Regions from separate parts of the Glutamicibacter sp. BW77 genome, predicted to be linked through region 2. Evidence: riboswitches for the same ligand, from Rfam matches in the RefSeq annotation. Region 2 holds a riboswitch; each other region holds the start of a gene.
The links. A riboswitch is a leader RNA that binds a small molecule or an ion and turns the genes downstream of it on or off. The one in region 2 is predicted to bind S-adenosylmethionine.
Positions count from the first base shown of each region.

Region 1: it holds a riboswitch for S-adenosylmethionine, as region 2 does, so the genes downstream of both, CIK74_RS10975 (acyl-CoA dehydrogenase) here and CIK74_RS16750 (acyl-CoA dehydrogenase family protein) in region 2, are expected to answer to the same signal.
Region 3: it holds a riboswitch for S-adenosylmethionine, as region 2 does, so the genes downstream of both, CIK74_RS07340 (flavin reductase family protein) here and CIK74_RS16750 (acyl-CoA dehydrogenase family protein) in region 2, are expected to answer to the same signal.
Region 4: it holds a riboswitch for S-adenosylmethionine, as region 2 does, so the genes downstream of both, CIK74_RS12460 (aminotransferase class I/II-fold pyridoxal phosphate-dependent enzyme) here and CIK74_RS16750 (acyl-CoA dehydrogenase family protein) in region 2, are expected to answer to the same signal.

Region 1 covers NZ_NRGT01000065.1:36,737-41,967, forward strand. The annotation lists gene CIK74_RS10970 (LLM class flavin-dependent oxidoreductase) at 1-1,274, opposite strand, end outside; gene CIK74_RS10975 (acyl-CoA dehydrogenase) at 1,338-2,672, opposite strand; SAM riboswitch class I at 2,689-2,788, opposite strand; SAM riboswitch class I at 3,054-3,161, shown strand; gene CIK74_RS18790 (hypothetical protein) at 3,161-3,313, shown strand; gene acs (acetate--CoA ligase) at 3,310-5,231, shown strand, end outside.
Region 2 covers NZ_NRGT01000082.1:32,354-41,056, reverse strand. The annotation lists gene CIK74_RS16760 (hypothetical protein) at 1-8, opposite strand, end outside; gene CIK74_RS16755 (acyl-CoA dehydrogenase family protein) at 41-1,270, opposite strand; gene CIK74_RS16750 (acyl-CoA dehydrogenase family protein) at 1,304-2,530, opposite strand; SAM riboswitch class I at 2,585-2,675, opposite strand; gene CIK74_RS16745 (GntP family permease) at 3,155-4,516, opposite strand; gene CIK74_RS16740 (sugar diacid recognition domain-containing protein) at 4,779-5,840, opposite strand; partial or broken gene CIK74_RS16735 (aldehyde dehydrogenase family protein) at 5,837-6,139, opposite strand; gene CIK74_RS18840 (hypothetical protein) at 6,312-6,458, shown strand; gene CIK74_RS16730 (helix-turn-helix transcriptional regulator) at 6,649-6,951, opposite strand; gene map (type I methionyl aminopeptidase) at 7,016-7,792, shown strand; gene CIK74_RS16720 (hypothetical protein) at 7,800-8,336, opposite strand; gene CIK74_RS18590 (hypothetical protein) at 8,596-8,703, shown strand, end outside.
Region 3 covers NZ_NRGT01000051.1:36,569-45,271, reverse strand. The annotation lists gene dnaB (replicative DNA helicase) at 41-1,396, opposite strand; gene CIK74_RS07340 (flavin reductase family protein) at 2,045-2,545, opposite strand; SAM riboswitch class IV at 2,652-2,767, opposite strand; gene CIK74_RS07335 (PQQ-dependent sugar dehydrogenase) at 2,957-4,060, shown strand; gene CIK74_RS07330 (acyl--CoA ligase family protein) at 4,219-5,823, shown strand; gene CIK74_RS07325 (dihydrofolate reductase family protein) at 5,912-6,490, shown strand; gene CIK74_RS07320 (hypothetical protein) at 6,621-7,574, shown strand; gene CIK74_RS07315 (acetyl-CoA hydrolase/transferase family protein) at 7,643-8,703, opposite strand, start outside.
Region 4 covers NZ_NRGT01000073.1:20,798-29,500, reverse strand. The annotation lists gene CIK74_RS12480 (bile acid:sodium symporter family protein) at 1-631, opposite strand, end outside; gene CIK74_RS12470 (HNH endonuclease signature motif containing protein) at 815-2,548, opposite strand; gene CIK74_RS12465 (cystathionine gamma-synthase) at 2,608-3,807, opposite strand; gene CIK74_RS12460 (aminotransferase class I/II-fold pyridoxal phosphate-dependent enzyme) at 3,807-5,108, opposite strand; SAM riboswitch class I at 5,197-5,287, opposite strand; gene CIK74_RS12455 (LysR family transcriptional regulator) at 5,520-6,461, opposite strand; gene CIK74_RS12450 (DUF1852 domain-containing protein) at 6,584-7,576, shown strand; gene CIK74_RS12445 (methionine synthase) at 7,608-8,648, shown strand.

The DNA.
Region 1 (5,231 bases), on a different contig from region 2:
CGTGTCTGCAACTCTGGGACCACGTACTCGACGATGTCTTCAAAAGTTGCCGGAGTAACCGCGTAGGCCAGGTTGAAGCCGTCTACGTCGGTGTAGTCCACCCAGTCGATGAGCTTCTCGGCAACTTCAGCACCGGAACCGACGGTGATTGGACCGAACCCGCCAACGCCGACCCACTCGGCCAACTGGCGGATGGTCCATGGCTTGCCGGAATCGCCGCTGGCCTTCTGGAAGGTCTCCACGGTGGACTGGATGGCGTTGGACTTTACGTTCTCGCCAATGACGTCATCTGGACCGTATTCGGAGAGGTCAATGCCCATCCAGCCAGACATCAGCACCTGAGCGCCTTCGATATCCGCGTAGGACTTGTAGTCCTGGTACTTGGCTTCCGCCAGCTCGGCGGTCTCATCGGTGATGATGGTCTGCATTGCGAAGATCTTCACGTCGTAGCGGTCACGACCGGCTGCCTGGACCGCATCGCGGATCTTGGCTACGGCAACTTTGAGGGTCTCACGGGTTGGGCAGGTGACGAAGACCGATTCGGCGTTTCCGGCGGCAAATTTGATGCCGCGGCTAGAAGCTCCGGCCTGGTAGATCACCGGGGTACGCTGGGTGCTTGGCTCGGTGATGGCGATGCCCGGAACCTTGAAGTACTTTCCTTCATGGTTGATCGAGTGCACCTTAGCCGGGTCGGCATAAACGCCGGTTTCCTTGTTGGCCTGTACTGCGTCGTCTTCCCACGAACCTTCAAGAAGCTTGTAAACAACCTCTAGGTACTCGTCTGCGTGATTGTAACGCTCATCGTGTTCCATCTGGTCTTCCTGGCCCATGTTCCGGGCAGCGGACGGCAGATAACCGGTGACTACGTTCCAGCCCACACGGCCTTCGGTCAAGTGGTCCAGGGTGGCCAAACGGCGGGCGAAAGCATATGGGTGCTCATAGGCGGTGCCAGCGGTGACACCAAAACCGAGGTTCTCGGTGACTGCGGCCATCGCTGAAACCAGCATCATCGGATCGTTGACCGGAGCCTGCGCGCCGGTGCGTAGTGGGCTTTCGTTGGAGCCCTTGTACACGTCGTAGGTGCCCAGCACATCGGCGAGGAACAGTCCGTCGAACTTGCCCTTTTCCAGCACCTTGGCCAGGTGTGTCCAGTAACCCAGGGTCTTGTAGGTCGAGGCCTTGTCAGCCGGGTGACGCCACAGTCCTGGTGACTGGTGAGCCACGCAGTTCATGTCGAAGGCGTTAAAAAGGATTTCGCGCTTGTTCTCGCTCATTGGTGTACCCCTATCCATGGAAATGAATTCTTGTAAATCTAACGGTGCGTTCAAAAAACTTGTTTAGCTTCCAGAAAATTGTGGTGTTCCAGAAACCGTTCCGGTGACCGAGAGCCGTTGGGGTTGCACCCCATTGATCTCGTAGTCCCCTACGATGCGTGCCTTATAAATTGCCGGGTTATGCGTTGCGATGGTGCGTGCGTTGCGCCAATGCCGGTCCATGTTGCAGCTGTTGCGTGTAGCCGATGCCCCGAGCCCGTCAAAGAGTTTGCTCGTCGCCCCGATCACCAAGGGCTGCACAATGGTCTGGGCGCGGTTTGCCGCCAGCTCGCACACGGCGAAGCGTTCCTCGGAGTTCAGGTTCGCATCGGCCATCGCCGATTCGACTTCCAGCACCGCCCCCATGACCACGGAGTCGGCGGCAAAAACTTCGGCGGATACCTCACCGACCAGCTGCAGTACCTGTGGTTCGCGGTGTACCGGAACCCCTGTTCCGGTACTGAAGCTGCGGGTACGTGCCTGAACCGAAGATCGCAGGTCGTTTAGTGCGGCCCGACCAATTCCGGCTTGCACCGCCATGAGTACCAGCTGGAAGATTGCGGCCTCCGGGTCGGTGGGATCTTCGGGCATGAAGGTATCCACCGGAACATTGTGGAATTCGGTACTGCCGGTACCGGTCAGCTGCTGACCAAACCCGTCCCAGTCATCAAGGATCTTCACACCACTGTGTTGCGTTGAAACCACGGCGATCTGGCGACCAGGGATCTCTGGGTGGGCTACCGCAACGGTGGTCCAGTCCGCAAAAATGGTACCGGTGCAATAAAATTTGCGGCCGTTGACCAACCACCGCGAGTCTTGCTCAGTTACCTTCGTGTTCAGTACGCCCAGCGCGTTTCCGCCCTCTTCGGTATAAGCATTGCCAACGATCTGGCCGGCGCTGATTCGCGTAGTCCACTTGCTGCGTAGCACTTGGTCTTCTAAGCGCACCACATTTTCTACGAAGGCAATATGGGCTCTCCAGAGTTGTGCCACGTGCGAATCAGCTTCGGCTAGCTCAATAAGCAACCGAAACACATCGCTTAGCCGTGCGCCATGACCACCTTCGGCAATGGATAGTCGCAACGCGCCGAAGCGTTCACGATTAAGCAGCCCGACCTGTTCGAAGGGGAGTATCCGTTGCCGGTCACGCTCACTAGACCCGGCGGCAATCTGTGCGAAGACGGGACGGAAGATATCTGCAAGTCGTTCATACTGTTCATCTGCGCCAGAACCTGGAGTTATTTTGAGCAATTGTCGTGTGGGTAGCTCTACAGGCAGCTCATCAAGCTCCGCAGCGTTACCGGCCACAGACGGATCGCTAAGCGCATTAAAGTCGCCAGCTAAATCGCCAAATGACATCAAAAGTCCTCTATTCTTTCCATCGGTTCTGGCTGTAGCACCGTCCCGGGCCAAAAAATGGTGGGTGGTTGCTGCGACGTCTTCGAGCCAAATCTCTCGGTCGCTCTGGATGGTTCGTAATCATTTGTAGCCTGAGAATTACGTTGCCTTCAACCCGGCAAGTCATATTTCTTCGTGCTGGCATGACCCTTGAATTGCATCAAGGACTCCACTTATCCGGCATAGTCGAACGCCACACCCAGCGTTTCGCGATTTTTCAGCCAAATACGTTGTTGATGAAATAAAAATCGAAACATCTTGATGATGTGACGTAGTTATCGAATATTTTTCATATTACGACGGATTTGCATTGAATTCGTTCGAAAGCCTGTAATGGTCATATAACCATCCCGAGCGGCCAAGAGATCTGGCTCTGTGACGCCGCAGCAACCACCACACACGATTTGTAAATAGATGTGTGGCCGGTGCTACCGCCAGGAACGATGGAGATGAATCATGGTTTTCATATTGCCCTGCCCCAGCTGGCTTACTCGAAGAAGTTGCTCGATGATGTGCCAGCAACTGGACACCCGCTAGCTAAACAACGCGCACGTAAGCACCGCAGGAACAGCCGCCCCAAACTTTTCAAGGAAACGCAATGACTATCACCAAGTTGCCCACTACAACCTCACCTGCTGGCACCGAGAACCGTCAGGAGTTCTGGGACGAAGCAGCAAACTTGCTCGACTGGGACACCAAATGGCACACCACTAGCCAGATCATTGCCGCGGACCCACAAGCAAAGCGTGGACCACAGATCTCTTGGTACCTCGGTGGCAAGCTCAACGCCGCCGTGAACTGCGCGGACCGCCACGTGGAATCCGGAAATGGCGACAAGGTCGCGCTCTACTTTGAGGGCGAGCCTGGCGATCGCATTGCGGTGACCTACCAAAACCTGCAAGATCGCGTTAGCCAAGCGGCCAACGCGCTATTGGAACTCGGTATTACCAAGGGTGACCGCGTGGTCATCTACCTACCGGTGCTCATCGAAACAATTGTGATCACCCTGGCCTGCGCCCGTATCGGCGCGATCCATTCACTGGTCTTCGGAGGTTTCTCCGCGGAGGCACTCAAATTTCGTGTGGAAGACACCAAAGCGAAGCTGCTGGTGACCACCGACGGTCAATTCCGTCGTGGGAGCTCGGTTCCCGTCAAAACCAATGCCGATATTGCGGTCTCCGGAGAAAATGACATTGAAAAGGTGCTGGTTATTCAGCGCACCGGGGACGACATTCCTTGGACCGAAGGACGCGACCTGTGGTGGCACGAAACGGTAGAGAACCAGCCCACGCACCACAAAGCCGAAGCCTTCGACTCTGAGACGCCGCTGTTCATCATGTACACCTCGGGAACTACCGGACAGCCTAAGGGGCTGGTGCACACCACCGGCGGTTACCTCACTCAGGCTGCTTATAGCCACAATCTTTTGTTCGGCAATCCTGATGAGTCTCAGCGCTCCGATGACGTGCACTGGTGCACCGCGGATTTGGCTTGGGTTACCGCACATACTTATGAAATTTATGGGCCACTAGCCAACGGTGTCACCCAGGTGATCTACGAGGGTGTGCCTAACGCACCGCATCCCGGACGCCACTTTGAAATTATCGAGCGCTACAAGGTCACCAGTTACTACACTGCACCCACACTGGTCCGCTCGCTGATGGGTTGGTTCCCCGACGGCATTCCGGACAATTACAATTTGTCCTCACTTCGTGTGGGCGGCACCGTGGGCGAAGCGGTCAATCCCGAAGCGTGGCGTTGGCTACGCGCCCAGGTGGGACGAGACACCGAGCACGGGATCCCGATGGTTGACACCTGGTGGCAGTCCGAGTCAGGAGCTACAGTACTTTCGCCGTTGCCTACCGATGCGCACTTCAAGCCAGGCTGTGCCTCGCGCGCCCTACCGGGTGTATCGGTGGACATTGTTGATGCTGCGGGAAATACCGTGGCTGCAAACGAACAAGGAAATATCGTAATTACCCAGACCGGCCCATCGATGGCCCGGACGGTCTGGGGAAATCCGGAACGTTATTACACCAGCTACTGGGAGCAATATGTTGCCCAGGGTTGGTTCCTTGCCGGTGATGGTGCCCGCTTTGATGAGGACGGGGATATCTATATCCTGGGCCGCACCGATGACGTAATCAATATTTCCGGGCACCGGCTGTCAACCATTGAGATTGAGTCGGCTTTAGTGACCCATGCAGGTGTCGTCGAGGCCGGAGTCTGCCCCACCCCGGATGCGAAGACCGGCCACGCGGCCACCGCCTTTGTGGTTCCGCTGGATAAGACACTGATCTCAGCAAACCCTGATGCGCAAACGCTTGCACGTCAGCAAGAGTTCATCACCATCCTGCGCGCAACGGTCACCGAGCAGATCGGCCCAATCGCTAAACCACGCGATATCGTATTGGTCCCAGATGTTCCTAAGACCCGTTCGGGCAAGATCATGCGCCGCCTGCTGACCCAGCTCTTCGAAGGAACCAAGCTCGGCGACACCACCAGCTTGCAAAATGAGCC
Region 2 (8,703 bases):
GCACTCAAGATGAATGCTGGGCCTGCCTGGTCTTTGGATGCTACTTCGAGGCGCCGATGGCCCAAACACGCGGCAGTTCGGTGCCGTTGACCGCCAGATCGCCGATCAGCCGGGCCTTGAACACCCACGGATTGTGGTTTCCGGCGGTGCGGGCATTGCGCCAATGCCGGTCCAGGTTCTTCGAAACGCTGGTAGCCGAAGCGGCCAACGCGTCGAAGGCGTGGGTGATCGCGTTGAGCACCAGCGGGGTCAGCACCACCTGGGCCTGCGCGCTGGCCAGCTCGGCCGCGTCATTGGCCGCCTCGTCTTCCTCCAACGTCACTTCGCCCTCGTGCCGCGCCAACGCGGTTTCATAGGCTCCCTGCAGGGACTGCGACACGCGTTCCACGGTTCCGGCCGCCGCGAACGCAGTGGCGGATACCTCGCCGATGACCTGAAGCAGCTGCGGATCCTCGGCGGCCACGTTGGCGGCGCCATGGCTGAAGGTGCGCTTGCGGGCCTTCAGCTCGGCGGCGAAGTCACGTTCGGCGGCCTTGGCGGACCCGGCCAGCACAACCAGCAGCACCTGCTGGTAGAACGCGGTCTGGTATTTGAAGCGGGTGTCGAAGTCGATCAGGTCCTCTTCGGCGACGACCGCGTCGGTGAAGGTGGAGGTTCCGGTGCCGGTGGTGCGCTGTCCGAAGCCGTCCCAGTCATCGGCCAGCACCACGCCGGGCTGGTGCCGGTTGACCGCGGCGATCACGCGCTTGCCGGTATCGGTGCGCTCGGCGTAGGTATCCAGCCAGTCGGCGAAGATCGAGCCGGTGGAATAGTACTTGGTGCCGTTGACCAGGAACCCTCCCTCGCCATCCGGGGTGACCTTGGTGATCACCTCGCCCACCTTCACGGTGCCGATCTCGGTCCAGGAATTCCCCACCAACTCCCCGGCGGCAAAGCGGGCCAGCCACTTGTCGCGCCCCGGCCCCGGGGCGGCTACCAGGCGGTCTTCGACGAAAGCGAAGTGGGCGCGCAAGGCCTGGGCGATGCTGGAGTCCGCGGCGGCCAAGTCCACGAGCAATTCGAAGAGCTCGGCCAAGGTGGCCCCTGCCCCGCCGTGGGAGACCGGGACGCGCAATGCGCCGAAGCCGGCGGCGGCCAGCTCGGCCACCTGCTGGTGCGGCAGTTCTCCGCTGCGGTCGCGTTCGGCGGCGCCGGCGGCGATCTTTTCAAAGTGCGGGGCGAAGCGGGTTTTCAATTCAGCCAGGCGGTTGGCGGTGGCAAGTACGGTCATCAGTTCGGTCCAATCCGTGGGTGCGGTTGAGGTTTAGGTGTAGAGCGAGAGCGGCTGGGTTTCCCCGCGCAGGAAGTACGCGCCGACCTCGATTTTCTTGTAGTCCACCGGGTCGTGCAGCGAGTGGGTGCGCACATTGCGCCAGAACAGATCCAGGCCCACATCATTCTGCGTAGAGGAGGAACCGGTGACCTCGAAGATGCGGTTGGCGACCTCCACGCCGATCTCGGTGGAGACCACCTTGGCCTCGGCGATTTCCACCGCCAGCGCCGCGCGTTCAGGCTGGGTGACATTCCCCGCCTTGGCCAGCAGCGCATCGAATTTGCGGCCGAGCTTCTCGGCCAGGGCGGCCACCGCGGCGGTGCGCGCCTTCAGCTCGCCCACGGTGCGCTGGAAGACGACGTCCTGGGAGTAGGTCTCCGCCGCCGAGAGGAACCAGGCGTTCTTGCGGCCCAGCAGGATTTGCTTGCCGCGGGCCAACGCGCCCTCGGCGATGCCCAGGTAGAAGTTCGCGAAGGCCAGCTGGATCCCGGGGGTGAGCAGGGTGGAGACCGGCTCGTCGGTCACCGCCCCGAGCAGATCGGCGGCCTCGATGCGCACGTTGTGGTACTTCAGCGAGTTCGAGGCGCTCAAGCGCTGGCCCAGGTAGTCCCAGTCATCGACGATTTCCAGCCCTTCCCGGTTGCGCGGGAGGACGAAGGCCAACACTTCGCCGTGTCGCGGGCCTCCGGAGACCTCGGCGTTGACGACGATCACCTCGCCGACTCCGGAGCCGGTGGAGAAACGCTTGAAACCGTTCAGCCGGAAGCCATCGTCCTCCGCGGTGAGCGTCAGCTGTGGGTCCACCGGATTCACCGAATCGCCCCAGAGCCAGCCTCCGGCCACGGTCCGCTGCCACCACTCGGCCTGGGCTTCGGCCGGAGCGTAGAAGGCGATGCCGGACTGGTTGATGTAGTGGTAGGCCAGCAGCTGGGAGATGGACCCGTCGGCCGCGGCCAGGATGCGGATGGTTTCAAAAGCGGTGGCCCAGTGCGCTCCGGCTCCCCCGAATTCGGCCGGAACCAGCAGGTTCAGCAGCCCGGCCTCGCGCAGCAGCTGCACCTCGGCGAAGGGCTGCTCGTTTTTGCGGTCGCGCTCCAGCGCGTCCGCGGCCAGGGTGGCCGCGACCTGCTCGGCGATCTCGCGCCAGTGGGCGAGCTCGGCCTCGTCTGCGCTCCCGGTGTAGGGAACGCGGGGCAGTTGCGTGCTCAGTACGGTCATTTTCGTTCTCCCTTAGAGTCTTGCTCCGAAGGAAGCAGAAAGTTGCTTTCTGCTGATCCATCGAACCTGGCGTTAGCACTAGCTGCCGAATGCAGGCTTGCTGCGGCGTCGTCGAGCCAGGTCTCTCAGCCGCTCTGGATGGTTGGTACTTCGAGTGAAACACCGCGGCATGAGCGGATGGAAGGAGCACGTCATCCGACGGAATAGTCGGTCAGAAGTCGTCACAAAGCGAGATTTCCGGCGGACTTGGACCGCCCCGAAGGCGCTGGGACGCCGTCATACTTCTGGAGGTTACGTCATCGGCGATCGGAGAGCTTGATATCCGGATCCAGCATCAATCGACCGGGCACCTGTCAGGGGGATCTCGGTTTCTCAATTAGCCGACAGCGATAAGCGTCAGCGAATGCGGGGGTGGATCATGGATCCAGCGATCAGGCATCCCAGATGGCCGGATTGCCGGTCATTGTTCCCATGCCCGTAATCCTTGCCAGCAAGTCAATGGGGAAAGCTGGGCTGTGCTCGAAGTTGCAGCCTTGCCTATTGCGGCCATCCCGCCAGTTAAACCAATAACCGCGCCATCCACTGATGGCGCGGTTATTGGTTTATGCAGGCTTCTTGGATTTACTAGAGCAGGAATGCCCCGAGGATCCAGACGGTAGCAAATGCGGCGGTGCCCTGGATGGCGGTGGCCACGCTCAAGGTCTTGTAGGCCGTGATCACCGGGATGCGGCTGAGCTGGGAGACCACCCAGAAGTAGGAATCGTTGGCATGCGAGACGACCATCGCGCCGGCGCCAACTGCCAGGACACTGAGCACCATGCCCAGTTCGGAGTCCAGACCGAGGGATCCGAGCATCGGGGCGACCAGCGCCGAGGTGGTCACCATCGACACGGTGGATGAGCCCTGCGCCGACTTCAATGCCGCGGCGATCAGGAATGGCACAGCCAGTCCGAGACCCAAGCCGCTGAGCGAATCGGAGAGGATCGTGGTCAGCTCCGAGGCTGCCAGCACAGCACCAAAGGCTGCGCCGGCACCGGTAATCAGCAGGATGGGCGCCGCGGTGCGCACGGCTTCGTGCATCTGCTCGTTGAAGTCGGCAAGCTTCTTATTGCCGTTCAGCAGCAAGGTCGCGGCGAGCAAACCGAAGATCAGCGCGATCACCGGGGTGCCGATGAAGGACAGTGCTTCCAGTGCGGCGCCTTCGCCGAAGGGATGCGATGGAAGCTTGGCAATCGATGCCGCGCAGATCAAGACCAGCGGAACGAGGATCGGCAGGAAGGCCAAGCCAGGGCTTGGCAGCTTGCCGAAGCTTGCACGCAGCTGCTCGTAATCGAGCTCGGAGATGTCGTTCTCATCCTCGGATGGCAGCGGAGTCCACGTGGACTTGTTGAAGCGGCTGGCATAGAACAGCCCGGCCATGGCCGAGACCACTGCCACCGGCAGGCCGATGGCGATGATCAATCCGAGGTTGTCGGCGATGCCGATGGACTCGGCGGCTGCCAGCGGTCCTGGGGTCGGCGGGACCATGGTGTGGGTGGCATACAGGCCGGTCATCAAGGCAATGGAGGTGGCCAGCGTGGAAACACCGGTGCGCAGGGTGATGGCCTTGCGCAGGGAGTTGAGCACCACGTAGCCCGAGTCGCAGAAGACCGGTATGGAAACGATGTAGCCGATGAGCGACAGCGTCAGGTTGGGGAATCTGGTGCCCAGCACCTTGATCAGCGCATCGGCCATGGAGATCGCGGCCCCGGAACGCTCCAGGATGATGCCGATCATCGTGCCGAAGAGGATTACGAGGCCAATATTGCCCATGGTGCTGCCAAAGGCGGTGGTCACCGTGGAGGCGACCTCGGCGATGGGGATCTTGTAGGCGAAGGCCGCGAGGATGGCCGCGCCGATGAGGGCGAGGAAGGGGCTGATTTTCCAGCGTGCGGTGACCAGCACAATGGCCACCACGGGGATCAGCAGAACGAGGAGTTCATACACGGCGAGTTGGCTCCTTTGCCAATATCTGTGGCCCCCAGCCCGAACCTGCAATGGCGCAGGCGGTCGTTCTGGGTGCGAGTTCCGGCCCGTTGCTGCCGCCCGCTATTCCGCCAGGTCAAGCTGCTCAGGCTTTTCCTGCGAAGGTTGTTTCGGCCGGGAGGACCGGTTCAGCGGGCGCTCAACTTCGAGCATCTTGCCAATACTAGGGACTGCGGACTCAATCACCTATGGGCGCACGCCCATATTCTTATGCCGGAAATTCCTAGAATATGTGTTTCTGGTCTAGGGCGACCGCTGCGTAGATGGCATGCTGCAGCCGCACCGCCTGGCCGGTGTGGCGGATGTCCACCCCGGCGATCAGGGCTACGCGCTCCAGACGCTGCACTAGGGTATTGCGGTGTATGTGCAGTTCGGTTGCGGCCTGGGTCATCGATGCTGCGGCAGTGACGACCAGCAGCGTCTTCGCTTGCTCTTCGCTCAAGTCCCGGGCGGGCCGGGCAATATGGCTCAGGCTCTGCGCCGGTGTGCGCGCGATAGCGGTGGCGATTTCCGGGCTCCAGATCTCCCGGTTTCGTCGCTGGGGTATCAGCGCCGGGAGCGCCACGAGGGCACGGAGGGCTTCGGCTTCGGCCAGCAGGTGTCCGGCGCCTTCTGCCGGGGCGGAGGCAAGATAGCGCTCCGTTGCGCCTTGGTCTTCCTCGAAGGCCGGTTCGTTCGCCAGCCGGATCCGCCAGAACGCACCGGAGAGGTTGATCCAGGAAGTGCGCCGGCCCTCAACGGCCGGCACATCCAGCAATGGATCCTGCGCGCTGCGCGGGATCCATGCCTCCAGTTGCGTTGGTCCGCGCAAGCCGTGCGCTGCCAGGCTCCGGTCAATGGCTTCTGGCTCGGCCCATCCGGCCAGCAACGCGGAGATAATGTCCCGGGCTTCTGTTTCACGGCGGGTACTGCGCGAGTGCTCGCGTTCCTGGGTGAAGAGCAACTGCACGGTCAGTGCAATCAGATCGGCTAGCGGCTCGACCTCATGCGGGGCTCCGGTGACGCCGACGACCCCGCACAGCTGATTATCCAATGTGAGCGGAACGTTGACCCCGGGCTGGGTTCCGGCGCTGCCATCGGCCTGGCTGACGCGGATGATCTGGTTGCGGCGGATCGCCTCGGCGCTGCCCTCGTGATGCGTTCCGATGCGGGCCGCATCGGTGGAAGCAATGATCACCCCGTGGGAATTCATGATATTGACATGGCGGTTAATCGTCGGCGCGATGGTGTCGACGACCTTTTGCGCCAGTGCGCTGCCTAACCGGGGCTGCTCCTGTTCGCTCATGGTTTTATCCTAGCCGTCCGAGGCCTTGGGACCCTTTCCATACCCCAGCCGGACTGCTTGAAACCGCCAGATGGCATGTTCGCGTCCATGCCGGCTCCGGTATTCACGCGGAGATTGCCAGCCTGGATTTTCTTCGCAATCAGCAACGCCTCGGAGATGTCTCGGGTGAAAATGATCGAATTCAGTCCGTAGCCATTGCCGATGGCTTGGCGCAGTACGACCGCGCGGGAATCTTCATCACTGAATTTTGTGTCCGAGAGCTCCGGCCCAATGATCTCTTCTTTTGACACCGACATTTCGGCTTCACATTGTTCAGGACGGTTGGCGGAACGAAGAGCCCTCCGCGCTCACCGGTTCTCCGCAGGTAACCAGTTCGGCACCTTCTGCGAGGCCCGCGGCTATGTACCCGAGCACGCATACATTCAGCACGTCTCATTATCACCGGTGGCAGCTTCAGCATCCAGGTAGTCGATGAAGACCGCCGCTGGGCAAGGAAGCCCTCGCTTAGATCGAACCGGCGGGCACGTGCACCTCATCGGGTTGCCACAGGGCAAGCCACTAGGACTCAATGCCATGCTAGGCATGCCCATGCACCAACGCAGCCTGCACGGGATTTGAAAGGGCCCCTCGAACGCCCGCCAGGGCGCTCCGTACTAAGCGGAACTTCATCAACAAGGTCGGCTGAACTTAGATGATTTGACCGCGCAGGAGATTCCGCTGGAAAAGATCAATGAGGACTACTGGGCACAGGAGAGCGGAGCGATCGCCAGGGGCGTGATCCGCTTCGAAAGCGCAGCATTTCAGCGAACTAGCTCGCAAGCCGCTCGCGCGCCATTCTGCTGGATCGGGCACCGCTGGCGTCCGGCTCTTGGGCAAGCACGGAATTCCATAGTTCATCCAGCGAGAGTCCAAGGACCCCCGCGATGGCGGCAATAGTTGAGAATGCGGGGGTGGCCACTCGCCCGGACTCGATCTTGCGTAGCGTCTCCGGGGAAATTCCCGCGTCAAAGGCAATGTCAACCATGGTCCGCTCGGCTCTTGCCCGGCGCAAGAGGGCGCCGAGGCGCTCGCCGCGTTCGAGTTCTTCAAAAGTGAGGGGCAATCTAACCATAAAACCAATCATAGTACCGGTATAGTATGGACGGTATTGTTATTGGTTTTATGAAAGGCTTCGCATGATCGAGATCCTGAATTCCCACGAAGCTGCCCGGGCTAAGGTCACCGGAGCTCTCGTGGGGCAGATCCTGCAAACCCTGCGGGACCGCAGCGTGGTGGGCACCAACCTTTTGGACATCAACGCTTGGGCCCGCGAGATGATCCTCGGAGCAGGCGCAGAATCCTGCTATGTCGATTACGCACCAGCTTTTGGACGCGGACCATTCGGCCATTACATCTGCACCGCGGTCAACGATGCGGTGCTGCACGGATTACCCCACGACTACGCACTGGCCGACGGTGATTTACTGACCCTGGATCTTGCGATTTCCAAGGAAGGCATCGCCGCTGATGCTGCCATCAGCTTTATCGTGGGGCCGACCCAGGACACCGCAAGCACCCAGCTGATCCAAGCCACGGAACACGCGTTAGCTGCCGGAATTGATGCGGCCCGGCCAGGGGCCAAAATTGGCGATATTTCCTATGCCATCGGCACAGTCTTGCGCGAGGCCGGGTACTCGATCAATACCGAATACGGCGGCCACGGGATCGGCTCGACAATGCATCAGGAACCTCACATTTCGAACAACGGACGGCCCAACCGAGGCTATAAGCTGGTTCCCGGATTAATGCTCGCGCTGGAACCATGGGTTATGACAAACACCGCGAAGCTCATCACCGATCCCGATGGCTGGACCTTGCGAAGCGCAACGGGTTGCCGTACCGCGCATACCGAACACACGGTACTGATCACCGAGGGGGCGCCTCAAGTATTGACCCTGCCGCCCTCCTCCTAGGCCGGGCTTACTCGGCCTCGGCGCGCTCCTTGACGATTGCCTCGGCCACGCTGGCAACATCTGGCGCGAAAGCGTACAGCTTGCCTGCATCTTGGTGCACCCACCAACGTCCACAGAGCGCGGTGCTCTGCAATTCAGCGCCTGCCGGCCACCAGTCGGCTTCGAGGGTTCGGTAGGTCACGAAATCCTCTGGTGCCATGTCCTTGGTCCGCGAATCGGCGGCGTAGCCTTTTTCCAGTTCCTTGGCGCTGGGAACGCCGGTGTTAGCCAGCGGCTCGCATTTGCCGCTTGGAAGTTCACCTGAGTAGTCCATGGTGAAAATTCGCTCGTGCCCGGTGCTGCGTTGCTCCAGGCGGACGTCGGTTCCACCATTGGGAGCCCAGCTGGGAAGCAACCCGGAAGCTACGCCTTCTGCGGAAGTCTTTGCGGTTTTGGAGGCCGACTGCTCATATTTGTCTTCGGTTAGCTGACTGACGTCACATCCGGTCAGCAGCAAAGTGGTCGGAATGGCTAGTGCTATCAAGGGAACAAGGTTTTTCTTCATCACAACACAAGCCTATGAAAGCCTGTGGCGCCACGTCCTCAGCGGACGGGTGTAACTGTGCGTACTCCAAGTCCACCCCTGGCATGAGATCTCTGGACTCGGCGGTGGATAAGCCTCGGACCGAACCACGCCCCCAGTAGCGGAGGACCATGGAGGCCTGCCCCAGGCCGAGGAACCGAGTAGTCGTCGGTTCGCTCACTGCACGGCCCCCGCAAGTAGAGCCGCATCCTGAGTTCCCAGCGCATTGACGATCGGCGGCGTGCGCCACACCCATCCCCTGCATGCAGAGCTGCTGGATGCTGCAGGCACGTGGATCGCAGTTTCGGTGGATTTGTTTTCAACGCAACACTGCGCACCGACTACGGCC
Region 3 (8,703 bases), on a different contig from region 2:
TCTCGAGCCCAACATTTTTGCTTTGGTTCAAGGCAAATTCTTAGCCATCGTTTTGCATGTTGCTGAAGCGCGAGTAGTGGCCTTGGAAGGCCACGGTGATGGTCTTGGTAGGACCTGCACGGTGCTTAGCGATGATCACGTCGGCTTCACCCGGACGATTTTCCTTGTCATACACGTCATCACGGTGCAGCAAGATGACCATGTCGGCGTCCTGCTCGATCGAACCCGATTCACGAAGGTCCGAAATCATTGGCTTCTTGTCGGTACGTTGCTCGGAACCACGGTTCAGCTGCGACAGGGCAACCAGCGGAACGTCTAGCTCCTTGGCCAGCAGCTTGAGGTTACGTGAGAACTCAGAGACTTCCTGCTGACGCGATTCCACGCGCTTACCGGAACTCATCAGCTGGAGGTAGTCCAGGATGATCATGCGCAGCTCATTGCGTTGCTTGAGCCGGCGGCATTTCGCACGAATTTCCATCATGGACATATTCGGCGAATCGTCGATGAATAGTGGCGCTTCGTTCAGCCGTCCCATGGTGGTGGCAATCTTGGTCCACTGCGCGTCTTCTACCGAACCCTTACGCAGGTCCTGGAGCTGAATGGACGCTTCCGCCGAGAGCAGTCGCATCGCAATTTCATTGCGGCCCATTTCCAAGGAGAAGAAGACGGTAGCCATATTGTTCTTAATGGCCGCCGAGCGGGCGAAATCCAGAGCAAAGGTTGATTTACCCACTGCCGGACGGGCCGCGATGATAATCATCTGTCCGCCCTTCAAACCTTGGGTCAGCTCGTCGAATTCGTAGAATCCGGTAGGCACACCGGTAATTCCGTCGCCGGCATTGGCGGCGTTCTCGATTTCATCAACTGTTCCTTCGATGATGTCCGAGAGGCGTACGTAGTCTTCACTATTTCGGTTTTCGGCAACCTTGTAGACCTCAGCCTGGGCTTCATTCACGATGGCGTCAACTTCGCCATCTGGCGAGTAACCCATCTGCACGATACGTGTTCCGGCATCCACCAGACGGCGAAGCACCGCCCGCTCACGGACAATCTCAGCGTAGTAGCCGGCGTTTGCGGCCGTTGGTACCTGTTGGATGAGATTGTGCAGATAGGCAGCTCCACCGACGCGGGCGATTTCGCTGCGCTTGGTGAGCAGATCCGAGACGGTCACTGCATCGGCAGGTTCACCACGACCGTAGAGATCGATAATTGCATCGAAGATTGACTCGTGGGCTGGACGATAAAAATCTGTTCCACGCAACACCTCAACCACGTCGGCGATGGCATCTTTAGACAGCATCATGCCGCCGAGAACCGACATTTCGGCAGGAATATCCTGCGGCGGGGTACGACCCGCCTCAGAACCCTGACTTTCGTAGACCGGTTCCGCACTCATAACAGACACTTCCATCCCCTATTGAACCTCTGGGAAATACCCTTGTGCCCCGATGGCAACGCTCAAGCATGTCACTGCCGACCGACGCTATAGCGTCAGCGGTACCTGTGGATATATCAGTCCCAAAGCCAACACTAGGTCTCTTATCTATAGCCGTAAACTCGGTTATCCACAAGATCTGTGGATAAGCATGCTCTCGCTGTGGATGACCCTGTGCGTGACTTGGGGAGAAGCTTGTGGATTACCACACTTAAACTCATTGAACTATGAGTTGACTAGTATAAATATATTTTGACGCCTGTGGATAGAAAGTTTATTTCTTTGTAGAGACAATCTTCTCAACTTACGTTATCCACAGGATAAAGTCCGGAATTACGGTGTATTTCGCCTTATGATGGAACTTATCCACGCACTGTCCACATGCATGTGGACAGTTTTGTGGATAATCAACAGTCTTAGAAGTCGGTAGTCACAGCGACTATAAGCTACTGAGTCGTAACTTTGGGCGAAGTAATCCACAATTAAGCTCAAAGTCGCCCGCGTCGACTTGTGACGCACGGAGTCCCGGCATCAACTCGAGACCTACTGCTTAAACAGCATCGCGCCGCCGGCCTCTTGATCAAGAGGCCGGCGGCGCGAAAAAGCTATTTAGACGAATTCCGGGACCGGTAACGAGTGAAATCGTGAATCATGGAAGATCGATGGAAGATGCTCGGCCAGCTTATGGCCATGAACTTCTAGCAGTACCACCCAGTGATCTCCCGCTTCTACCTCACTATAAATTGAGGTGTCGAGCCATAGTGTGGAGTCCTCAATGAACAATGAACCATCGGCGCTACTGTGTGTATTAATACCGAGGAACCGATCGCCCTTCTTCGATGCGATCTGCCCGCAGACTCCTTCATTGCGCTCACTGAGCACTGAGACACCTATGCGGTTAGCACCGCGCAACTTTGGCCAGGTATTTGAGGTTTTCTGCACCGCAAACATCACTAACGCGGGTTCCAGTGAGACCCCCACGGTGAACGAGGAGGCAACAATTCCCGTCTTCTCACCGTCGATATCGGCGCAAAGCGCGGCAACTCCGGATGGGTGCTGCGCGAAAACTTTGCGTAACGTCAGCGCGTCAAGCTCTTGATTCAAAGACATGCTTTGCTTCCTTTACTTCATACACATCGGTACGGCGACGGTCGGCGACAGGACAAAAGCACCTACTGCTTACTTTGGCCCGCCGTCGAAGGTTTTACGCCTCGATGTGCGGTACTTGTATCGTGCGGTGTTGCACGACACCGAATCCTCACCTGGAGCACCCCGCTACCGTATAGAGGGTTGCCGGCCAGCTAGCCAGGGCTTTTGCTGACGCTCATGATTCTGATTAAACGATATTGGGCAACGTGCGTAACCGTCAAACAAATCGCTTCGCAAATCGAAATATTCGAGCTGAAATTCGATGAGTACCCATTTTTTGTTGGCAAATCAGAAAATTATTCATTTTTAGCGCTGCTCAGACTTATCCCAAAACTCCCTTGCGCATTAAACCAAAGTTGCTAGCCTGATCCCATGCGTCCCGGACCAGTAGCCATCGGTAAAACCACTGCTTACCTCGGTATTGCCCTGGCCTGCGCTGTTTCCATAACGGCCTGCACTGCGCAGCCATCAGCACCACCAGTCAACGTCTCCAACAGTGGTTCTGCATCACAAACAGCCGAACCCCGCATCGTTGCCGATGAGCTAAATGCTCCCTGGTCAATGGTTTTCGCGGAGAGTACGCTCTTGGTTTCAGAACGTGATTCTGGACGAATATTGGAAATAGACACGGAAGGAAATCAGCGGCAAGTTAGCAAACTCAACGACGTAGTTCATGGTGGTGAGGGTGGACTGCTCGGGCTGGCTTATCAACGGCCATACCTGTTCGCCTATTCGACCGCCGCCGAGGGGAATCGAATCCAGCGCTTTGAGGTAACTGGAGAGGCTGGAAATCTGAGCCTCACAAATCCACAAACGCTTATTTCAGGGCTACCTTCGGCAACGATCCACAATGGCGGACGGTTGGCCATCGGACCAGATTTGATGCTCTACGCAACCGTTGGTGATGCCGGAAATGAATCTTTGGCCCAAGACCTAGACAGCTTCGGCGGAAAGATCTTGCGACTAACCATCAACGGTGAAGTTCCGGAAGATAATCCTTTTCCCGATTCTCCGGTGTTTAGCTTCGGTCATCGTAATCCGCAGGGACTCGCCTGGGCTAGCGATGGAACCATGTACGCCAGCGAGTTTGGGCAAAACCGCTGGGACGAGCTGAACCTGATCAGAGCGGGTGCCAACTACGGGTGGCCGGTCACCGAAGGTATCGCCAATAATGCTGACTACGTTGACCCGCTCCAGCAATGGAGCACTGAGTCTGCGAGCCCTAGTGGCATGAGTATTCACCAGGACGTACTTTATGTGGCTAACTTGCGTGGTGAACGGTTGCGAATCATCGATTTGAGCTCACCGAGTGATTCCACCGAAGCCTTCACCGGCCGCTACGGAAGGTTTCGGGACGCAGTAGTCACTGCTGCCGGAGAGCTTTGGGTATTGACCAATAACACCGATGGCCGCGGTACCGCACAGGAATCTGATGACAAGATTCTCGGTATTTTTCCCGCAAAGTTTAGTCAGTGACATAGTCACTGACCGCTGAATTTCGCCCACTCGACGCAATGAGACTGCGTTTCTTTGTTTGACCCTGAGGTTCATGCCACGATATTAGATGGAAGTGCTTCAGCTCACATGGACAAATTGAAGTAAACCACAACGATGAATCGAAGGATGTCGCGCACATGGTCATGACTCAGGCAAACCATTCGGAACTCACCCCTCTGCGTTTCCTACAGCGCTCGGCCGAGGTTTATCCATCCAAGACCGCGATCATTCACGGCTCACGAAATTACAGCTACGCACAATTTGAGTCCCGTGTGCAACGCTTTGCGCAGGCCATCAAGACGCGTATTAACCCAGGTGACCGGGTAGCCGTGTTGGCCCCCAATACTCCAGAAATGCTGATGGCGCACTACGCGGTACCACTGGCAGGAGGCGTGCTGATCGCTTTAAATACGCGACTCACCGCCCACGAGCTGCGCTACATCATGGATCACTCCGAGGCGAAGCTACTTTTTGCCGACACCGAGCTGTTAGCTAATACTTCAACCTTGCGTGCCGAGATTCTGAGCCTCGAAGCGTTGATCGAGATCACCGATGACCAGTACACCGGCCAACGCCCCGAGGTAGCGGTGGACGGGACGCTAGAGGAGCTGCTTGATACTGCCTCGACGGCGGAACCGCTGGCCTACGAGGTGGCAGATGAGCGCGCACCCATCGCCTTGAACTACACCTCGGGCACCACGGGGAAACCCAAGGGAGTGCTCTACTCGCATCGCGGCAGCTACCTGAACTCGCTCTCCGAGGCGCACCACCAGGGATTCACCACCCAAACCCGCTACCTCTGGACACTGCCAATGTTCCACTGCAATGGGTGGTGCACACCCTGGGCGGTCACCGCAGCCGGCGGCACCCACCTTTGCCTGCGTGGTGTCCGCGAAGATGCAGTCTGGGATGGCATTGAAGAACTTGGCGCAACACACCTCTGCGGGGCTCCCACGGTCTGCTCGATCATTGCCGATGCGCCGCGCGCTCACCCGCTCCAGGCACCACTGCGCATCACCACCGCGGGCGCACCACCTTCGCCAGCAATTATCGCCAAGCTCCAAAAATTGGGTATCGAGGTAGTCCACGTGTACGGCCTGACTGAGGTCTATGGTCCCTACACGATCTGTGAATACCAAGACGAGTGGAATCAGCTGGGCGAAGATGAGCGTGCATCCCTGCTCTCCCGCCAGGGCGTGGGCATGCTGACCGCAGAAAGCGCCCGGATAGTTGACGAGAATATGGGCGATGTTCCCGCCGATGGACAGACCATGGGTGAGATTGTTTTGCGCGGAAACAACGTCATGATTGGCTACTACCGTGACGAAGCGGCCACAGAACAGGCATTTGCCGGCGGCTGGTTCCACACCGGGGATCTTGGGGTGATGCATCCCGACGGCTATATCCAGGTACGCGACCGGGCGAAGGACATTATCATTTCTGGCGGCGAGAACATCTCCACCATTGAGGTGGAACAGGCGTTGGCTTCTCACCCGGAAGTGTTGGACTTGGCAGTCGTGGGGGTGCCTGATGAGAAGTGGGGAGAGCGTCCGGTCGCCTACGTCATCCGAGCCAGCGGGTCCACCCTAGATGAGGAGACCTTGATCGGTTTTGCTCGGGAAAAACTTGCCGGATATAAGGTTCCACGAACCATCGTTTTCCCACAGGATCTGCCACGTACCTCCACCGGCAAGGTACAAAAGAATGTCCTGCGCGCTCAAGGGTTGAGCGAAACTAAATGACCGTGGACCGGCCTTCACTTCAGGGTTCCGGGCAGGCCCGGGCAGGCGTAAGGTGAGTTGCACTTAGCTCATTACACCGGGAGTTCTCATGCCTGCGACATATACCTTTGACGTGTTTTCGAGCCTCGACGGATTTGGCGGCGCCTCGGGAAATTGGGGTGGTTACTGGGGCAAACAAGGCCCCGAACTTCTAGCCCGCCGTTTAGAGCAGTATGCATCCCCCTGTCATATGGTTTTCGGCTCCAACACCTTCAAGCTGTTCTCACAGTTTTGGGCGCAGGCCGACAAATATTCGGATGTTGATGACCCGTGGGGCGAGGCGATGCATAAACAACCCGCCACCGTCATTTCTAATACGCTGACCGGTGTCTTGGACTGGCCCGATGCCTCGCTAGAGCGTGGTGACGCGCTAGCGGTGGTGCCGCGGTTAAAAGCTGAATCCACGGTCCCACTGCGTTCGCACGGGTCTTTGTCTATGAATAGGGCACTTATGGCAGCGGGGCTGGTTGATTTTATTCAGCTAACCATCTTCCCTGCACTGACTGGGCTCACGGGTCAGGATCCAATCTTCGCCGGCGTCGAGGATTTTGACCTTGAACTTGTGGATTCAAGGTTGCTTGATGGGCGTATCCAAGAATTAATTTATCGTCCTAGCCTGCATCATTAAGAACGTCAGGCAGCGGCTCACAAATCTCGAAGTTTGGCGTCATACTCAAAATGGACGCTCCCACAAGTAGTAATTCACTATAAGCTCGGAGATAAACACCAGATAATCACTTCTTGCTTAGGAAACTACCGTGCCACAGCGAAAAATAATTCCGGCTGTTCTTGGCGTCATCGCTGCCTTGGCAATGGTCTCGTGCACCGTGCCTCCAACGACCACGGAACCATCTAGTCCATCAGCCCACGAGTCGAAACTGGCCCCCTCGCCTCCCGCATCCCTTGCAGATCTAACCCCGCAAATGCTCAAATCCGCAAAGATTCCGTCGATGTGTGGCTTCCCAGCGGGAAAACTCGTCGACGGAGCGCTGCCTGCAAAACATCCGGAATACCCCAACGCGAGCGCTCCAACCCTTGCAGACTCGAAGCTCACCGTAGCCGCTGACCTCACCGGCGACGGGGTGAAAGAATTGGTCACGGCGTTCTACTGCGACAAGGGCGGCGTAGCGTGGCCAGCACACATCCAGCTTTTTCAGAGCACAGCGCAGGGCATCGCCCCGCTGGGTAAGCCGTTCCAGATGGGTGATGTTAACGGCGGGGCACGCGGGATTCCCAGCTCTTTGAAAGTCGACGGCAAGAAATTGGTCATCGCTGACCGGGAACTTTTGACCACCGAGCCGGCCGCAGCTCCCAGCGGACAGATTAAGGCGACCTTAGCTTGGAACGGTAAGCAGTTAGTCGCCGAGTCCATAGAAGATTTGGCTGCGACAGACCGAGGAATCTTGGATCTCTCACTGGTCAACGGAACGTGGTGTCCAGGTGATGATGTCACCGCCGAGCATTCCCCTGACTGCTTAGAAATTAAGTATCCTCAGGTCACCCATGCAAACGGTGACGTTGCAGTTCTCAACTTCTGGGTCAACAACGGTTTTACGACGTTGAACTACTCCGATGCACCGTTAGCCATGTTCTATGCACCGGGAACCAAAATTGCAGATCCTGCGAACCCGAACGTGCCGACCGGCCACTTGAACGAAGTGCGCATGTACAACAACCAGACTCAGGGATTTTACCTTCGCGAAGCTAAATAAGAGATAGTTAAAGCGAAGGCTGGACCTTGATTCAAAAGAGTCAGGGTCCAGCCTAAAGCGATCTTGAGCTACTTAGCTAAGCGCATATCACCGGTCTCGAAGAAGCGCTGATGCATGGCAAGCGCCTCACCCAACAGGTGTGGGGTGTGCTTGCCGTAGCTTTCTTTACGTGCGCGGTCGAAGTAGTCCTGCAACATCGGACGGTATTCGGGGTGTGCGCACTTGTCGATGATCAGCTGGGCGCGCTGCTTAGGTGAAAGTCCACGCAGATCAGCTAGGCCCTGCTCGGTAATCAGGATCATCGTGTCATGTTCGGTGTGGTCCACGTGGCTGGCCATTGGCACGATACCGGAGATCTTGCCACCCTTAGCCACTGAGGGGGACATGAACACCGACAGGTAACCGTTACGGGCAAAGTCACCCGAGCCGCCAATACCGTTCATCACATGGGATCCGAGCACGTTAGTGGAGTTGACGTTGCCGTAGATATCCGCCTCAATCATGCCGTTGAGCGCAATGCAGCCCAACCGGCGAATGATTTCCGGGTGATTGGAAATCTCCTGAGCACGAAGCAAGATCCGCTCACGGTAGTGATCCACGTGCTTGTTGAACTCGTCGATACCATCGGCAGACAGCGAGAAGCTGGTGGCGGAGGCAAACTCGATGGTGCCGTCCTTGATCAGCTCCAACATCCCGTCTTGGATGACCTCCGTGTAGGCGGTTAGGCCCTCGTATCCGCCACGAGCCAGTCCGGCTAGTACGGCGTTGGCAATATTGCCTACGCCGGACTGCAATGGCAGTAGCTTCTCGGTCAGTCTTCCCTGGCGGATCTCATAGTCCAAGAAATCAAGTAGGTGATCTGCGATCTGGGTACTGGTCTCGTCTACCGGAGCGAAAGGGCTCAGACGGTCTGGCGCATCAGTTTCTACGACCGCCACCACCTTGGTGACATCGATATCCATGTACTTCTGGCCGATGCGGTCACGTACCGTAGTCAGGTTAATTGGCTTGCGGTGTGGAGGCAGCGCGGTGCCGTAGTAGATGTCGTGCATGCCATCCATCGCGGCCGACTGCTGGGTGTTGACCTCGATGATGATCTGGTCTGCCATTTCCAGCCAAGTCTTATTGT
Region 4 (8,703 bases), on a different contig from region 2:
AAACCCATGGAAGGGCCGGCAGCACCGCGTTGACCAGACGCGGAATGATCGCACGCAGCACCAGTCCGAGCACTACCGGGATCAGGACGATCTGCACGATGGACAGTGCCATGGTGCCGGCGTCCACCGGCAGGTACTGTCCGGCCAGCCACAAGGTGAGCAGCGGGGTGAAGATCGGGGCGAGCAGGGTGGAGATCGAGGTCATCGTTACCGACAGTGCGACGTCGCCCTTGGCGAGGTAGGTGACGACGTTTGATGCCGTGCCGCCCGGGGCGCAGCCGACCAGGATCACGCCGGCGGCCAGTGCTGGTGGCAATTGCAGCAACATCGCGATGCCCAGGCCCAGCAGCGGCATGATGACGTACTGGGCGATGACGCCCAGGACCACCGGCAGCGGCTTGCGCACTACCAGGGCGAAGTCCGGCCAGGTCAGCGTGAGTCCCATGCCGAACATGATGACCATCAGCAACGGATTGATCAGCTTGGAGAAGCCGGTGAAGGTTTCGGGGGTGAGTAGTGCGATGGCTCCGCCGGCGAGAACCAGCAGCGGGAAGAGGGTGACGGCAACCTTGGCGTTGCGTTCCTCGCCGGCCGACTCGGGTGCGGAGTGAACAGGAAGATCAGAAGACATGAACTCATCTTGGCAAAACGATCACCCTCGCGCCAATTATGACGACAAAACGATCAAGATTCGCACGCTCAACATGATTACGCCGCATGATTTTCCGGACGCGGCCACCGGGCATTGTCTGGAGGCCGGGAGCGCCGGGTGGCAAGGGCCGCGCAGCTTTGGCGGTTCGAGGCGATTCGTTGCTTAGGGGTCGACTATTTCTACATCGAGCTTCCCTGCACGCCACAACCTGGTCATGGAATCGGCCAATGCGTTAGCCTCCAGCGCCTCATCGGGTGTCAGGAAAAACGTGTTCACCCGCAAGCGCTGCTCCGGATCCAGCTCCTTAGACAGCAACACCATCGGACGGCATCCTGGAATTTTTACCGCGTGGAACAAGCCACAGTGCCGTTCAATATGATGCACCGGACAGCCCAGATCCGAGGAGCAGATGTCGGTATTGCCGCCTTTCTCCCACGCATCCAAATGATCCAGCTCGCACCGTTCGGCAGGCATACTGCACCCCGGATATGAACAACCCCGATAGGCGGCACGGATCGCACGACCCTGCGCCTTGGAATATAACCGTTGTGTCCGGCCCAAATCCAAGGGAAGACTCTTGCCGTTGAGCACCACTGGATACACTCCGGCGTTGCATAACGCCGCGCGCGTCTCGCCCACCGATAAGGCAAAGCCGGAGGAAGTCACCGCGAAATCCTTGCCGCGTTCGAGCATCTTCTCGTAGTCAATGATGATGCTCACCTGCGGGGTGGCCAACCCGGGTTGTTTACCTGGCGAACCCCCTGAACCTGTGCGATCGATCATCAGCAGCGCCATGAACCCGATCAGATGTCTCCGCTCGGGGCTCAGATTTTCCCATGGTGCGTCCATTTGCTCAGGGCGCGGTGTGCGGGCCGCCGGTTCTGCGGTCGGTTCGTTGTTGACCTGCCCTGCGGGCTGCTCGTCAGGTTCCTCGGCGGTGGATGAAAGAAGTTCCCCGTCGCCGGCTTCCTCCGACTGTGTGGCGTCGGCTCGCGCCCAGTCGGGCATGGAACTGACATCGTCCCATTGACTGGCTGGTTCTCCGGTTAGCTCAGAATCCAGCTCCCGGAGCGCGTCGCGATTCCCCGCGATCGTCTTCGGGTTGTTTAGCTGCTGCCGGAACGCCTCGATGACCGCGGCCTGCGCGGGCAGTACGCGAAGTAGATATTCCACTAGTCCGTTGCGGGTGCCGACTTTGAAAAAACCGATTTCCGCAAGCAGCGCCTCCATTTCACGGGTTCCAGACTTGACCTCCGCCACCAGATCCGACAGATGCTTCCGCGCGGTCTCCGGCTCGTTTTTGATGAAGTGAACCGCGTCGGCCTGTAATTTTGTCTTCGCCGCTTCGCGCACGTGGTCCTGGCCTAAGTCATTACGCACGGCATGGATCTTCTTTGAGGCGGCCACGACCAGCCGCGGGTCCGTGTTCGCGTCGGTAAACTGCTTGGCGAGTTCAGGCAGCCATGGTGCGGTGAGTTGGCCGGCATCGTTGACCCCGGCGATCAGGCAATCGGCCTGCACCAAGCGATCCCGTGCGGTAGACAACGGGATACCCAACCAGCCATGCAAGAGGTCCGCGGTGTGCCTAAAGTGTGTGCGTCCGCTGGTGGTGCGCCCCACGGTGGCGTCCACATCCTGCGCGGTGGGTTTCGGGCCCGCGTCGCTGATCGTTTGGAGAGACTCTTGGTCGAGTTTGTGTGCACCGGTGCGGCGTGCCGCTTCGGCGGCGTGAATCTGTGCGCGGGTGAGCTGTTGCCCGAGGTGTTCGGTGAGCATCGCAAAGTAGGCGGCGTGCCCAGCGGGAAGATCTGGCTGGGCGAGCGCTGCCGTGGCGGAGGCGACCAAGCTGGCTGCCTCCGCCAGCTGCCTCAAGGCTGCGTTCATGGATGCTGTCATGAACACAGCATGGTGCCTTCGCGCAATGTTGGGGTTGTGCTGCTGACGAATGTGGATAACTAGGCGGAAGCCATGGCGGGGCGTGGGACGTTCATGACAGCGGAGCGTGCGGCGGCCAGCCCGGCGGTGAGATCGTTGATGAGGTCCTCCGGTTCCTCGATGCCCACCGAAAGGCGGACCAGGTTGGCCGGGATTTCCAGCTCGGTGCCGATCAGTGAGGCGTGGGTCATTTCGCGCGGGTAGCAGACCAGGGATTCGACGCCGCCCAGAGAGACCGAGAGCTGGAAGTACTCCATGGATTCGGCGAAGGCGCGGGCCGCTGCTTCATTGGTGAGTTGCAGCGAGACGATGCCTCCAAAACCACGCTGCTGGCGCTTGGCCAGCTCGTGGCCGGGGTGGCTTTCCAGCCCCGGGTAGTAGACCCGGGTGACCTCGGGCTGCGCATCGAGCCAGCGGGCCAGCTTGTCCGCCGAAGCGCAGTGGCGTTCCATGCGCAGGCCCAAGGTCTTCAAGCCGCGGGCTGCCAGGTAGGAATCCTGCGGTCCGGCCACCGCGCCGCCGGCGAACTGCTGGTAGCCGACGGCTTCGGACAGCGTTTGGCCACGGAAATGGTGATCGGCCACGATGACGGCCCCGCCGAGCACATCGGAGTGCCCGCCGATGTACTTGGTGGTGGAATGGACCACCGCGTGGGCGCCGAAATCCAGCGGCCGCTGCAGGTACGGGGTGGCGAAGGTGTTGTCCACCACCAGCAGGGCGCCGTGCTCGCGGGCGATGGCTGCCCAGCCGGCCAGGTCGGCGATGCCCAGCAGCGGGTTGGACGGGGTCTCCACCCAGAGCAGCGCGGTGTTCGGGCGCACCGCGGCGCGCACCGAATCCAGGCTGGTGATGTCCACCGCGGAAGAGGTGATCCCCCATTTGCCGTGCAGCTTGGAGATCAGCCGGTTGGTGCCGCCGTAGCCGTCGGCGCCCAGGATGATGTGGTCGCCCGGTTCCAGCACTGCGCGCAGCAGCGCGTCTTCGGCGGCGATGCCCGAGGCGAAGGCGAATCCGGCGGTCCCGCCTTCCAGTGCGGTGAGCTGCTCTTGGAATCCGTCGCGGGTGGGGTTCGAGCCGCGGGAGTATTCATGCCCGGAACGCAGCACGTTGATGCCGTCCTGGATGAAGGTGCTGGTCTGGTAGATCGGGGGCACGACCGCCCCGGTGTGCGGATCCTTGTGCTGGCCGGCGTGCACGGCGAGGGTGTTGAAGCCAGTCATCATGCTCCTTGGGTTTGTGGGGCCAGGGCCTGGTCCAATGCCAGATCCAGTGCCTGGGTGAGGTCGGCGAGCAGGTCGGCGGGGTCTTCCAGACCGACCGACAGGCGCAGGGTGGAGGTGTTCAGGCCGGCGTCGGCCAGCTGCTGCTCCGAGAGCCGGCAGTGCGTCATGGTCGCCGGGTGGGAGACCATGGTGCGGGTGTCCCCCACATTCGCGGCCAGGGAAATCAGCTTGAGCCCATCGATTACCGGGGAAACCAGGGCCGGGTGGGCCAGCTCGATGGCCAGCACGCAGCCGGTGCCCTTGGGCGTGATCTTCTTGGCCAGCTCGTGGCTCGGGTGGCCGGGCAGCGCAGGGTGGTGGATGGCGGCAATGCCCGGATACTCGGCAAGCGCGTCGATCAGCCTGGTGACGCTGCGCTGCACGTGGGCGGCGCGCACCGGCAGCGTCTCGATGCCTGCAAGGATGCCCTGGGCGCTGGCCGGGGCCAGGGTCGGGCCCAGATCGTGCAGGAACTTGGAACGCACCAGCATTGCGTAGGCGGCCGGTCCGTGGCGCTCAAGCAGCGAGGTGTTGTTCAGCCGCACCCGCGGGGCGGCGATCTGCGGCCAGCGGGCGGCATCGGAGAAGTCGAATTTCCCCGAGTCCACCACTACCCCGCCGAGCACCGAGCCGTGACCGGCCAGGCCCTTGGTGGCCGAGTGCACCACGATGTCGGCACCGAGTTCCAGAGGCCGAATATTCAGCGGGGTGGCCAGGGTGTTGTCGACCACCACCGGGATGTTGTGCTCGTGGGCGATCGCCGCGATGGCGGGCAGATCGGCCACGGTGCACAGCGGGTTGGAGACGGACTCCAAGAAGAACGCCCGGGTGTCCGACTCAATGGCAGCGGCCCAGGCGGACGGGTCGGCCTGGTCGACAAAGCTGATGCGGATGCCGAAGTCGGCGAAGGTGTCGGTGAACAGGTCCACGGTGCCGCCGTACAGCGAGGAAGAGGCCACAATGTGCTTGGGTCCCTGGGTCAGGGCCAGCAGGGACAAGGCCACGGCTGCCTGCCCGGTGGCGGTGGCCACCGCGTGGGCCCCGCCTTCCAGGGCGGCCACGCGCTGTTCGAGAATCGAAACGGTGGGGTTGCCGGTGCGCGAGTAGGTGAAGCCGGCCTGGCGCAGGGCGAACTTCTCGATCGCTTCGGCATGCGATGCGAATTGGTAGGCTGCGGAATTGTGCAGCGGCGGCAGCATCGGGCGGAAGTCTCCGCTCGGGCGGTACCCTGCGTGCACCGCGTCGGTTTCCTGGCTCATGGCTCCTCCTCGATTATCTGCGAGGGAGTGCACCGATTGGCATCGTGCGGCGGCACGAAGCACAGTACGCAAAAACGCGTTCGGAACTGCTCCATCGTTCCTGGCATTAGCACCTTTCGGTTTCCCGATGGTTGCTGCGACGTCAACGAGCCAGATCTCTTAGTCGCTCTTGATGGTTTGTTGTTCCTCCATGGTTGGCCATGGGACGCAAACGGTGCAAGCGGTATCGGGCGGCCGGCTTCATACAAGGCCGCCAGGCTTCATATGACTTCTCGTTGTCATGATGACGAGGTGGCCGGCAGCACTTTATGACGCGACCTTTTGAGATGAATCGGCGTGATGTAGAGGTTTTGTTGGAAGTTTGTGACGATGTGCCGGTGCTCGATGACCGGGGGTTACGCTGCTGGCGGCTCAGCCAAGCACTTCTACCCCGAAGCTGGCGACCACCGTTCGCACTTCTTGCAGGTAGCGCTGGGCCTGGTCGGTGAGCGGAATGGCAGCGTGATCAATCCAGCCGATCTCGATGCGCTCCTCGATCGCTAGCGGGATGGCCACGATGGAGGGGTCCAGCTCGTCGCTGATGATGCCGGTGGAGATCGTGTACCCGCCCAAGCCGATCATGAGGTTGAAGATGGTGGCGCGGTCCGAGACCTGGATTTCGCGTTGGCTGGAGCGCGTGGAGAGCACCTCCTCGGCGAAGTAGAAGGAATTATTCGCGCCCTGGTCGAAGGTCAGCCGGGGCAGGTCTTCGAGGTCTTCGAGCGTGACCTGGGTTCGGGTGGCCAGCGGGTTGCTGCGCGAGATGAAAATGTGCGGATCGGCCAGGAACAGCGGGTGGAATACCAGCCGGGACTCGCGCAGCAGCTTGTCGATGACCTTCCGGTTGAAGTCGTTGCGGTACAGGATCCCGATGTCGCTGCGCAGGGTGCGCACGTCCTCGATGATCTGTTCGGTGCGCGTCTCGCGGAGCGAAAACTGGTATTCCTCGGCCCCGCTGGCCTGCACCATCCGAACAAAAGCATCCACCGAAAAGGAGTAGTGCTGGGTGGAGACGCCCAGCAGCCGCCGGGCCGAGGGGCGACCGAGATAGCGATGCTCGAGAAGCTCCACTTGCTCGAGCACCTGCCGGGCGTAGCCGAGGAATTCTGCGCCTTCGGCGGTGAGCGTTACTCCCCTGGCCGAGCGCATCAGCAAGGTGCGCCCGACTCGTGATTCAAGCTCTTTCATCGCTGAGGACATGCTGGGCTGTGCGACGTAAATGAGGTCGGCCGCCGCGGAGATGGACCCCTCGGAGGCGACCGCCACGAAATAACGAAGTTGCTGCAGCGTCAATCCATTTGTTCCCTGAACCATAGCCAGAGTCTATATCAATCCATAGTTATATCGAGTTACCCGATATCAAGAATCACCCTGCATGATTGACGCAACGACTTCCCCTCGGCCTGCCCAGGCCTCCCAAATACAGATTGGCCATCATGGCAGACGCATTAAATTTCAGCATTAACACCACTAAATTCGACGAGAATTACTCCCCTTCGACAAATTCGCGCACCACCACGAACTTCGCCAATTTGGCGCGTGGAGAGCGCCGCGAAGAGAACCTGCGCAATGCCCTGACGATGATCAACCGCCGGTTCAATTCCTTGGCTCACTGGGACAATCCCCAGGGCGACCGCTATTCTCTTGAACTGGAAATCATTTCCGCAAATGTGCATTTTTCTGCCGATAATACCGACCAGCAATTTCCTCTTTTAGAAGTGCTTGAAACCACGATCGTGGATAAACTCACCGGCACTCGAACCCAGGGAATAGTCGGCAATAATTTTTCTTCTTATGTCCGCGATTACGACTTCAGCGTGGTGCTTCCAGCTTCGTGTAATGACAGCGGAGCCCCGGTGCTTCCGGAAGATTTTGGCGATCTCCATGGGCAGCTCTTCCAGCATTTCTTGAACTCACAGGCGTACCGTGAGCGTTTTGCCCAGTTGCCGGTGGTCTGCATCAGCGTCTCGACTTCCAAAACCTATTTCCGCACCGGCAACAGCCATCCAGTGCTCGGTTTGGAATACCAACAGGATGAGAATTCATTGACCGACGCCTACTTCGGAAAAATGGGCTTGAGCGTGCGCTACTTCATGCCACCAGGTGCCGTGGCACCGCTGGCGTTCTACTTCCGTGGCGACCTGCTCAACGACTACACCAATCTGCAGCTGATCAGCCTGATCAGCACCATGGAGACATTCCAGAAGATCTACCGCCCCGAGATCTACAACGCCAATTCGGCAGCGCCTGCTGTGTACCACCCGAGTCTCGGCGCCCAGGACTTCTCCCCTACCCGCGTTTTTTATGACCGCGAAGAGCGAACCCAATTGGGCAAGATCCAAGGCAAGTTCACCGAAGAGCATTTCATCACCCCGAATCGCCAATTGCTCGAATCCTGGGCTGCCAACTGCGCAGTCCCCACCGCCTAATCAATTATCTTAGGAATCCGAAGGACCAATTATGACCAATTCCCTGCTTCCCACCTCTATCGTCGGCTCCCTGCCCAAGCCTTCATGGCTTTCTGAAACCGAGACCCTCTGGTCCCCGTGGAAGCTCGAAGGCGCAGAACTCATCGAGGGCAAGCAGGACGCGATGCGCGCCGCGGTCCTGGAGCAGACCCGCCGCGGCATCGACATCATTTCCGATGGCGAGCAGACCCGCCAGCACTTCGTCACCACCTTCATCGAGCACCTCTCAGGCGTTGATTTCGAAAACAACCAGACCGTGCTGATCCGTGACCGCTATGAGGCAAATGTGCCCAGCGTGGTCGGCGCAGTGGAGCGCAAGGCTCCGGTGTTCGTAGAGGATGCGAAGTTCCTGCGCACGCTAACCGACCGCCAGATCAAGTGGACCCTGCCCGGTCCGATGACCATGGTGGACACCTTGCATGACGGCTACTACGGCAGCCGCGAGAAGCTGGCCTGGGAGTTCGCTGCCATCCTGAACCAGGAAGCCAAGGAGTTGGAAGCCGCTGGGGTGAATGTCATCCAGTTTGACGAGCCGGCGTTCAATGTCTTCTTCGACGAGGTAGCCGACTGGGGCGTGGCCGCTCTGGAACGCGCCTGCGAAGGATTGAAGGCTGAGACCGTGGCGCATATTTGTTTTGGCTACGGCATCAAGGCGAACAATGATTGGAAAGCAACCCTGGGCACCCAGTGGCGTCACTACGAGAAGTCATTCCCGCTGCTGCAGCGCTCGTCCATTGACACCATTTCGTTGGAATCCCACCACTCGAATGTCCCGCTGGAGGTCGTGGAGCTGGTGCGCGGCAAGCGGGTTATGCTCGGCGCAATCGATGTGGCAAACCAGCATGTTGAAACCCCTGAAGAAGTGGCTGAGACACTGCGTAAGGCACTGGAATATGTGGATGCAGACAAGCTGATCCCGAGTACCAACTGCGGCATGGCACCGTTCCCCCGCGATGTTGCACTGTCCAAGCTCAGCGCGCTGAGTACCGGGGCCGCGGTACTGCGAGAGGAGCTCGTCGGCGCTCGCGTTTAATACCGCAGTGGCGGCGCCGCCACTGCCCGCGGAAGACTTCAAGGCGCTCTTCCGC